3 regions of the Allobosea sp. 10N428 genome follow, and region 3 is predicted to be linked to each of the others. Evidence: predicted binding sites of a transcription regulator. Region 3 holds the regulator's gene; each other region holds the start of a gene.
The links. Region 3 encodes PhoB, which activates phosphate uptake and scavenging genes when phosphate is short. Its sites were predicted from a motif close to TGTCATNNANCTGTCAT; they were not measured.

Region 1 (3,271 bases), on a different contig from region 3:
TCCCGGCACTTCCGAGATGCACTTCGTCGCGGCGCTCGACCGCAAGCCGCAGATGCGCTGCGTGCTCGGCCTGTTCGAGGGCGTGGTGACCGGCGCCGCCGACGGCTATGCCCGCATGGCCGACAAGCCGGCCGCGACGCTGCTGCATTGCGGGCCGGGCATGGCGAACGCGCTCGCCAACATGCACAATGCCAGGCGTGCCCGCACGCCGATGATCAATGTCGTCGGCGACCATGCCACCTACCATCTCCAGCATGACGCGCCGCTGACCAGCGATATCGAGAGCCTAGCGCATCCGATGTCGCATTTCGTCCGCCGCATCGCCTCGGCCGAGGATGTCGGCCCAGCGATCGGAGAGGCCTATGTCGCCTCGCTGACGCTGCCCGGCGTCACCACCGTTATCCTGCCGGCGGACTGCGCCTGGGGCAGCGTCGAGCCGGCCGCCCTCAAGCCGACGCCGCTGCCGGCGCTGAAGAGCGTCGATTCAGCGGCAATTCGCGAGGTCGCCGCCGGACTGCGCAAGCATGGCGCGCGCGCCGCGATCATGCTGACGGGGCTCGCGCTGCGGGAGAAGCCGATGGAGATGGCAGCCCGCGTCTGCGCCGCGACCGGCGCCAAGATCTTCAGCCAGATGTCGAATGGGCGCATTCAGCGCGGCGCCGGCCGCGTCGCCATGCCCAAGGTGTTCTATCCGATCGACAAGGCGCTCGATCAGCTCAAGGACGTCGATTATCTCGTGCTGGTCGGCGCGCAGACGCCGGTCGGTTTCTTCGCCTATCCGGGCAAGCCCGGGCGCCTTGTCCACGATGACTGCGAGGTCGCGACGCTGGCCAGCCCCGGCGACGATCTGCCCGCAGCGATCACGGCGCTCGCCGAGGAGATGGGCGCGACGAAGACGGCGCCCGTCTATATCGCTCCGGCGCGCAAGGAGCAGCCCGGCCTGCCGACGGGCAAGCTCGATGCCGACAAGGCCTGCGCCATCGTCTCGGCCCTGCTGCCGGAGAATTGCATCGTCTGCGATGAGTCGGTCTCGTCGGGCCGCAGCTTCTACTATGACTGCCACAGGGCACCGCAGCACGACTACATCCAGCTCACCGGCGGCGCGATCGGCGAAGGCATCCCGCTCGCCATCGGCGCAGCGGTCGCCTGCCCCGACCGCAAGGTCATCAACATGCAGGCCGACGGCTCAGGCATGTACACGGTGCAGGGTCTGTGGACGGAGGCGCGCGAGAACCTCGACATCGTCACGGTCGTCTTCGCCAATCGGACCTACCAGATCCTGCATGGCGAGATGCGCGCCGTCGGCGTCAACGATTTCGGCCGGAACGCCACGCTGATGCTCAACATCGACGAGCCGGCGCTGGACTGGGTCTCGATGGCCAAGGGCATGGGCGTCGAAGCCGCCCGCGCCACCACGGCCGAGGAGTTCACGAGCCTGTTCAAGGCCGCGCTCGCCAAGAAGGGGCCGTTCCTGATCGAAGCGGCGATCTGAGACAGCATCCGACCAAAACGCCCTCCGCCCGAGAACGACGTCTCAGGGTGGAGGGCGATCTTTGCGCGGGCAGTGAGGAGAAGCTTTTCTATTCGTCCGGTCGCCATCAATCTGTCGCAGGGCCCCTGCCAGAATTGCGGCTGATTTCGAGAAGGAGCGACCAGCATGAACCGGGACGAGATCCTGAAGGCACCGTCTATGCCCGCTTTCAGCCCGAGCTACCCGCATCCGCCGAACCGCTTCATCAAGCGGGAATATCTGATCATCACCTACGAGACGGACCCTGAGATCATCCGCGCCGCGTTGCCGGAGCCGCTCGAGCCGGCCCCGGGCAACCTCGTCTATTACGAGTGGATGAAGATGCCGGATTCGTCCGGCTTCGGGTCCTATGAGGAGAGCGGCACCGGGATCTATGCCAGCTACAAGGGACAGCCCTGCAATTTCTCCGTGCAGATGTATCTCGACGACGAACCGCCCATCACCGGCGGACGGGAGATCTGGGGCTTCCCCAAGAAGTATGGCGTGCCGCGCCTCGGCGTGATGAAGGACACCCTGACCGGAACGCTGCACTATGACGGCGAGCGCGTCGCAATGGGCACGATGACCTACAAGCATCGCAGCCTCGAAGATCAGCTCGACAAGGTGCGCGACGGCATCGCTGGCCTGAACATCAACCTGAAGCTGCTGCCCGATGTCGATGGCTCACCGAAGGTAGCGCAGCTCGTCGGCTACAATCTCACGGACATCACGGTCCATGGCGCCTGGGAGGGCGAGGCGCGGTTGCATCTCATCCCTCATGTCAATTGCCGGGTCGCCGACTTCCCGGTGCGGAGAATCGTGCGCGCTCGTCACCAGCTCGTCGATTTCACGCTGCCTTTCGGCCGGGTGCTGCACGACTACCTCGCATAGCACCCGCGCTTTTCGGCTTCAGGCGAACCCACCCAGGAAGGCATCGAGGCAGTCGCCGATCGCCTCGATCGCATAGCCGCCTTCCTGCACAACAAGCGTCGGCAGACCGAGCGCCTTCACCTGCCGGCCGATGGCGCCGAAATCGGATGCTTCGAGCTTGAGGACGCCGATCGGGTCGTCCTTATGGGCGTCGTAGCCGAGAGCGATCACCAGCACCTCGGCGCCGAAATCGCGGATCGCCTTGCCGGCCCTGTCGACAGCAGCCTGCATCTCGGCTCCGCCCGCGCCATGGGCGAGCGGCAGGTTGAGGTTGAAGCCCTCGCCCGGCCCGTTGCCGCGCTCGTCCTCATAGCCGGTGAAGAACGGGTAGTAGTTAGACGGATCGGCATGGACCGAGATCGTGAGCACGTCGCTACGGCGGTAGAAGATCTGCTGCGTGCCATCGCCGTTATGGGCGTCGACATCGAGGATCGCGACCTTGCCGAATTCGGAGCGCAGGCGCTGGGCGGCGATCGCGGTGTTGTTGAGATAACAGAAGCCGGTGGCGCGATCGGCGCGGGCGTGATGGCCGGACGGGCGGCAGAGCGAGTAGACTGCGCGCTCGCCGGCGAGGATCGCATCGGCCGCAGAGACTGCGGTCTCGGACGAACGCAGCGTCGAATGCCAGCAATGCTCGCCGATCGGCACCGAGAGATCGCCGAGATACCAGCCGAGCTGACCGATGAAGCCGGTCGGGCGGCAGGGCGGACGGACATCCTCGTCCGGGCGGCCGCTCCAATAGGGGAAGGTGCTCGGCCAGACTTCCGGCCCGCGCTCGGCCGGCAGGTCCTGCCAGCGCGCCCAGGCGGTTTCGAGGAACTTGACGAAGCC
Region 2 (3,271 bases), on a different contig from region 3:
TCGCATAGCCACGATACGGCGCGCCGATCCGGCAGTCGGCCCCCGCCGCTTCCGCAAGCGCTCGCACCGTCCCCGGCAGATCTTCGCGCGGCGTGACATGGAACAGGGCGAGCCAGCGCAGCAGCACGGCCTTGAAGCTCGCCGGCAGCCCGCTCTGATCGCCGAAATCGACGATATGCAAAGAGCCGCCCATGTTGAGGCGGCGCAGCGCCTCCGCGACGACACCCTGCCAGGGCGGGATCATCGACAGCGCATAGGAGATCACGATCCGGTCGAAGCCCTGAAGGCCGAACAGTGCCTGCGGGTCGAAGCCGGTGGCATCAGCCTCGGCTAGCTGGATCCGATCGTCCAGCTCCGCCCGCGCCACCGCAGTGCGCGCCGTCGCCAGCATCTCGCTGGAGACGTCGAGCCCGTAGCAGGCGCTGGACGGGTAGCGCCGCGCGATCTGGATGAGGTTGCGCCCGGTGCCGCAGCCGATCTCCAGGACGGTGGCGCCGGGAGGCGGCTGCAACCCATCGATCAGCTGGTCACGGCCGAGCAGATAGAACTTCCGGCTGGCGTCGTAGATGTGCCGCTGATGCCGATAGATCCGGTCCATCAACCCGGCGGGCGAGCCGCCCGGCACCTCGGCGGCGCTCACCGGACCTGCCCCCTCAGCACATAGAGGTGGAAGCCGCCATAGATCGCCGAGCGGTCCTGCCGGCAGAGATCGCGGCTGCGCTCCTCCTCGTAATGCCACTGGTCGAGGATCGCAGCGGGTATCCGGCCGGGCAGCAGCCGCTCGTCGGCCGCCGTGCGGAAGATCACCCGCGCGCCCGGCCGGGCGGTGCGCGTGATCTGCGACCACAGCGCCGTCAGATCGGCGTCGTTCATCCAATCCTGCGCATCGAGCAGCACATAGGCATCGCAACTCTCGGCCGGCTGCTGCTCCAGCAAAGCCGTGACCGCGCTCTGGTGATAGGAGACGTTCGCCGCGCGCTCCTTCACCGCCGCGAAATATTGCGGCTGCAGATAGGGCGGAAACGCCGCGCCGGCCCCCTCGCCATAGCGTCGGCCGAAAGCCTGCTGGGCGAAGTAGTTGTCCTTCAGATCGAAATCGCAGGCCAGACGCTCCAGCCGCAGCTTCAGCGCGCCGAGAATGCCCTCCTCGGCATCGGCGGCCAGCGCCTTGTACTGCGCCGGCGGGATGCCGAGCCCATAGAGCGAGGCCGGCTGGCGCACCAGCCACCGCACCAGCTTGCGCTCGAACACCGGCGCGAGGTGTTGCTCGTAGAGCGCCCTCTGTTCGGCGAGGTCACGCGCCGCCAGCATCATCAGCGGATTGCCGCCCAGCGCCCGCGCCAGCACATGGCCCGTGCCGATGAAGCGGCCGAGCAGGCCGTAGCGATAGAAGCCCTTGGCGAAGAGGTTGATCCGGCGCCGTCCATTGAGGCCCCGCCCCTCCCAGTAGCCGCGCGAGACGGCGTCGAGATGATCAGCGATCTCGCGATCGTAGACGCCGACATTCTCGCGCGCATTTGCCTGGCCGAAGAAGCGCAGGAAGTCCTCCTGCCGCTCCAACCGCGCCAGAGCCGCGAGCTTCAGCCGGCCGAGCGCGATATGCGCGGCGTTGAGATCGACAGCGCTGACACGGATCGGCGCGGCCGTGAGATAGGAAAGGATGTTGCAGGAGCCCGACGCGATCGCCACGACATGGTCCTCGGCCTTGAGCTGCAGCGCCGCCATGTCGACCACCGGGTCTTCCCAGATCTGCGGATAGACCAGTCCGGAGAAGGCGCGGGCGAACAGCCATTCCAGCATGCCCGCTTTGGACAGCGTCTTGCTGCGCCGGACGGCCAGTCCCAGGCCCGAGCTCGTCATGCGGCGGGCCGCGCGCGCCGTTTGCGTCGCCTGTTGCGTCACCGGTTTTCCTCCCTTTGCGGGTGGCGGGCCTGCTAGAGGAGTCGCGTGACGGTCCGGTGACGGAGCCTCGGCCCTTGCCGCTGCGTCGTGAAACCGCCGGTAATCTGTGGGGCTGAAATCCGGCGCCTGAGACGCCATATTGGCGGCACGAAAGCCGATGAGGCGCCCCGCCACCCCGCTGACAAGGAGATCGCAATGGGTCTGATGAGCATGTTCGGCGAGCCGAAGAAGCAGGACGAGACTTTCCCCTTCCAGCTGACCGACGCGCAGTGGCGCGAGCGGCTGACGCCGGAGCAGTATCAGGTCCTGCGTGGCCACGGCACGGAGCGTGCGGGTTCTTGCGCACTCAACTACGAGAAGCGCGCCGGCACCTTCTCTTGCGCCGGCTGCGGCCAGAAGCTGTTCAAATCGGGCAAGAAATTCGAGAGCGGCACGGGCTGGCCGAGCTTCGACCAGCCGCTGGAGGGCGCCGTCGGCGCCTCGGAGGATTTCAGCTACGGCATGCACCGTGTCGAGGCGCATTGCGCCAATTGCGGCGGCCATCTCGGCCACGTCTTCCCCGACGGCCCGCCGCCCACCGGCCTGCGCTACTGCATTAACGGCGTGGCGATGAATTTCGAGCCGGAAGCGGCTTGATCCCGCCGTCATGCTCGGGCTTGACCCGAGCATCTCACGACGGAAAGGCGATAAAGAGATGCCCGGGTCAAGCCCGGGCATGACGCCTCACGTAACGGGCACCGCCCGTCGCGCCAGCACTCCGGCATCCACCGCCGGCGGCAGATCGCCGAACTGTCCCGACCAGCCATCCCCAAGCCGTGTGGCAATGAACGCATCCGCCACCGCAGCAGGCGCAAACTGCAACAGCAACGAGCCCTGCAACATGAGCGCCAGCCGCTCGGTGAGCCGCCGCGCCTGCCCTTCATTGCGGATCATCCCGGGCAATTCGCCTTCCAAACGCCTCAGCGCCGCATCGTAGCGCTTGTCCGAGCCCGCAGCCGCGACCAACTCCGCCCGCAACACGTCGATCGCCCCCTCCTCGCGCGCCAGCGAGCGCAACACGTCAAGGCAGATGACATTGCCCGAGCCTTCCCAGATCGCGTTCAGCGGCGCCTCGCGATAGAGCCGCGCCATCGGGTTGTCCTCGATGAAGCCGTTGCCGCCATGGCATTCCAGCGCCTCGGTGACGACGGCAGGCGTCCGCCGCGTGATCCAGTATTTCGCGATCGGCGCGCCCACCCGCGCCAGCAGCCGCTCACTCTCCGATGCCTCCTGTCGATCCAGCGCCGCGAAATGCCGGAAGGCGAGCCAGGCCGCGGCCTCGGCCTCGATCGCGATATCGGCCAGCACGTTCTGCATGATCGGCTGGTCG
Region 3 (3,271 bases):
CAGCACTTCCAGATGCCAACCTTCTGGGCCGAGTTCACCGAGACCCACGACCTGCGCGGCGCGGTGCCTGAGCATACTGTGCGCTACGGCTACTATTCCGTCATCATCAGCGCCGCAGTCGCGGGGTTGGGGGTCGCGCTGACGCCGCGCTGTTACGTGGCGGACGAGTTGGCCTCGGGCGCGCTCGTCAACCCGCTCGGACTCGGCTTCACCAGTGCGACGGGCTGCTGGCTCATCCGCCCGTTGGGCCAGCCGCAACGCCCCGGCCTCGATGAATTCGTCGGGTGGCTGCGCTCCGAAGCCGCGCGGTTCGATGCCGCCACCCGTGGATTCTCAGCCGCCTGATCATCGGGCGAAACTTCCGCTCTTGCCCCGCGTTGTCTGGAGCAAGGAGGAGTCATGTTAACGATCCTGCCCGCCCCGGACCATGTCGGCGCCTACCGCCTGTCGCAGACGCTGACCAGCGACGATCTCGACGGGATCATGGCCGATATCGACGCGAAGCTCGCACGGCACGAGAAAGTCGGCATCCTCGCCGACCTCACCGATTTCACCGATATGACCTTGGCTGCCGCCTGGAAGGATGCGCGCTACAGCCTCGGCAAGCTCTGGGAGCTGCAACGCTTCCCGCGCGAGGCGGTGATCACCGACAGGGGCTGGCTTGCCGCCTTCGTCGACCTGCTCAATCCGGCGATCCCCTTCGTGACTGTTCGCACCTTCAAGCCGGAGGAGTACGAGACCGCATTGACCTGGGCCGGTGACATCGAGGGCGGACCAAACGCCTGACCGACAGGAGGACGCCATGCTCGTCCACAAGCACAGATGGTCGGCCGATATCACAAGCCGGAGCAACGCGCTCGATTTCGAGAAAGCCGTGTTCACGCGTGGCGATCCGCGCCAGATCGCGCGCTCGCTGAAGCGGTCGGCCGAGCACAGCCGCCGGCGCAAATCGGGCCCGTATCGCTCGGCGATGTCGATGCTCACCTTCTACATCAACCGCGCCGGCCGGAAACTGCCGGCCGAGCGCCGCAGGACTCTGGAAGCGGCCAAGCACAGCTTGCGCCGCCTCTTCCACCGAGAGGGCTGAAGCGCCTGCCGTCGCCCTTCAGGGGCTCGACCTGAAGGCCGGTTCTCATGGCGCCTTGCCTCCCTTGCGCGCCGGATCATGCGAGTGGTGGCTGTCGCGTTCGCCGCCGCCACCCGAAACGCGAGCGTGCCGCCGGTCATCGGCAGGTGGTTTGCGGATGTCCGGCGGCTTCTTCGCGTTCTCATGCGATGAGCCGGGGCCGCCGTGCCGGATGGTCTGCGGCGCCTTGGTCGAGGTCGACGTTCGGCAACCTCCTCAACGATCCTGTTGCAGACCCTGATGGGTCGTGTTGATGCGGGTATTGCCCTGCTGGCCCTGCTGATCAGGCTGGCTCGGTCGGCGCTCGCCACCTCTGGCGCTGCGCAGATCGCGCTCGGCATGATCCGGCTCGCCCGGACCCTCGTCGCTTCGATTGGCCGGCGGGATGGGCGGCATCTTGCTCACGACGACCTCCTCTGGCTCGCGTTGATTTCAGGATCAACGCGAGCGGGCGGGCAAGGTTCACGGCAAGTTGCAATGAGGAGCAGAGCTGCAGCGCCGCTCAGCTGCGCGCAAAGGTTTCGTCGAAGGCGTATCCGGCGCCGCGGACTGTCCGCAGCGGATCCTTGGTATTGGCCGGCGTGATCGCCTTGCGCAGCCGGCCCACATGAACGTCGACGGTGCGCTCGTCGATATAGACGTCGCGGCCCCAGACGGCATCGAGGAGCTGAGCGCGCGAATAGACGCGGCCGGGCGCCTGCATCAGGAACTCGAGCAGCCGGAACTCGGTCGGGCCGAGATGCAGCTCGCTGCCGGCACGGCGGACGCGCCGGGTCGTGCGATCGAGTTCGAGATCGCCGGCGGCGAGCAGCCCCGCGACATGGCCCGGCTTGGCGCGGCGCAGCAGCGCCTGTATGCGCGCGATCAGCTCTGGCAACGAAAAGGGCTTCACCACATAATCGTCCGCGCCAGTCGCGAGCCCGCGGACGCGTTCGGTCTCCTCGCCGCGCGCCGTCAGCATGATGATCGGCACGCGTTCGGTGTCGCGTCGCGAACGCAAGCGGCGGCAGAGTTCGATGCCAGAAAGGCCCGGCAGCATCCAGTCGAGCAGCACGAGATCAGGCGTGTGGTCGCGCAGATGCAGTTCAGCGTCATCCCCGCGCGCGACGCTGTCGACCTCGAAACCCTCGGCCTCGAGATTGTAGCGCAGCAGCAGGGTTAGCGGCTCCTCGTCCTCGACGATCAGGATGCGTGCGGCCATGATGATCTGCTTCAGTTCCCGGTGATCGCCTCGACCTCGATATTGGTCGTGTCGAGCTTCGGCCGGTTCACGTCGAGCGAGTCGCCGGTGATGAGATAGTGAATCGTCTCGGCGATGTTGGTGGTGTGGTCGCCGATGCGCTCGATGTTCTTCGCGCAGAACAGGAGATGCGTGCAGAAGGTGATGTTGCGCGGATCCTCCATCATATAGGTCAGGAGCTCGCGGAACAGCGAGGTGTAGAGCGCATCGATCTCGTCGTCGCGGCGCCAGACGTCGAGCGCCTTCTGCTCGTTGCCGGCGGCGTAGGCGTCGAGAACGTCCTTGAGCTGCGCCTGCACCAGGCGGCTGATGTGCTCGAGCCCGACCACGGCGCGGTGCGGCGGCTGGAACTGGCCGGCGATGGCGACGGCGCGCTTGGCGATGTTCTTGGCGAGATCGCCGACGCGCTCGATATCGGCGGCGATGCGGATCGCCGAAATCAGCTCGCGCAGGTCGTTGGCGAGCGGCTGGCGCCGGGCGATGGTCAGTACCGCCTTTTCCTCGACGTCCCGCTGGAGGTTGTCGAGGCGCTGGTCGGCCGTGATGATCTTCTGGGCAAGGCCGGTGTCCCGGCGCACCAGCGCCACGGTCGAATCGCCGAGCATGCGCTCGGCCATGCCGCCCATTTCGGCGAGGCTGCGGCGGATGCCTTCGAGATCGGTATCGTAGGAGCGGACGATGTGGTCGGTCATGGGCGGCGTGTCCTCTAGATCATTAGCGCCGGTGCAGCGTCGTCGTTTTCAGGTCGGCATGCTCGACCCTCAGCCCTCATCCTCAGGAGCAAGCGAAGCTTGCGTCTCGAAGGATGCTCCGGTTGGTTCCGGAGCCTCCTGGACCATCCTTCGAGACGCCGCTCGCGCGGCTCCTCAGGATGAGGGCTGCTGGTTTGAAACCGGTCTTCAGCC

Region 1: a site for PhoB is predicted at 1,594-1,610, ahead of AC1DDA_RS06155 (acetoacetate decarboxylase). Genes of this name have one in related genera too.
Region 2: a site for PhoB is predicted at 1,948-1,964, ahead of AC1DDA_RS11970 (BtaA family protein). Genes of this name have one in related genera too.

The regions. Positions count from the first base shown of each region.
Region 1 is NZ_JBFTIC010000001.1:1,329,073-1,332,343, forward strand. Features, by position in the region: gene AC1DDA_RS06150 (acetolactate synthase large subunit) at 1-1,492, shown strand, start outside; gene AC1DDA_RS06155 (acetoacetate decarboxylase) at 1,658-2,401, shown strand; gene AC1DDA_RS06160 (histone deacetylase family protein) at 2,420-3,271, opposite strand, start outside.
Region 2 is NZ_JBFTIC010000003.1:345,493-348,763, forward strand. Features, by position in the region: gene AC1DDA_RS11965 (class I SAM-dependent methyltransferase) at 1-640, opposite strand, end outside; gene AC1DDA_RS11970 (BtaA family protein) at 637-1,902, opposite strand; gene msrB (peptide-methionine (R)-S-oxide reductase MsrB) at 2,107-2,538, shown strand; gene AC1DDA_RS11980 (acyl-CoA dehydrogenase family protein) at 2,626-3,271, opposite strand, start outside.
Region 3 is NZ_JBFTIC010000005.1:166,743-170,013, forward strand. Features, by position in the region: gene AC1DDA_RS17215 (LysR family transcriptional regulator) at 1-345, shown strand, start outside; gene AC1DDA_RS17220 (SpoIIAA family protein) at 400-786, shown strand; gene AC1DDA_RS17225 (DUF3175 domain-containing protein) at 803-1,087, shown strand; gene AC1DDA_RS17230 (hypothetical protein) at 1,343-1,522, opposite strand; gene phoB (phosphate regulon transcriptional regulator PhoB) at 1,629-2,327, opposite strand; gene phoU (phosphate signaling complex protein PhoU) at 2,339-3,058, opposite strand; gene pstB (phosphate ABC transporter ATP-binding protein PstB) at 3,266-3,271, opposite strand, start outside.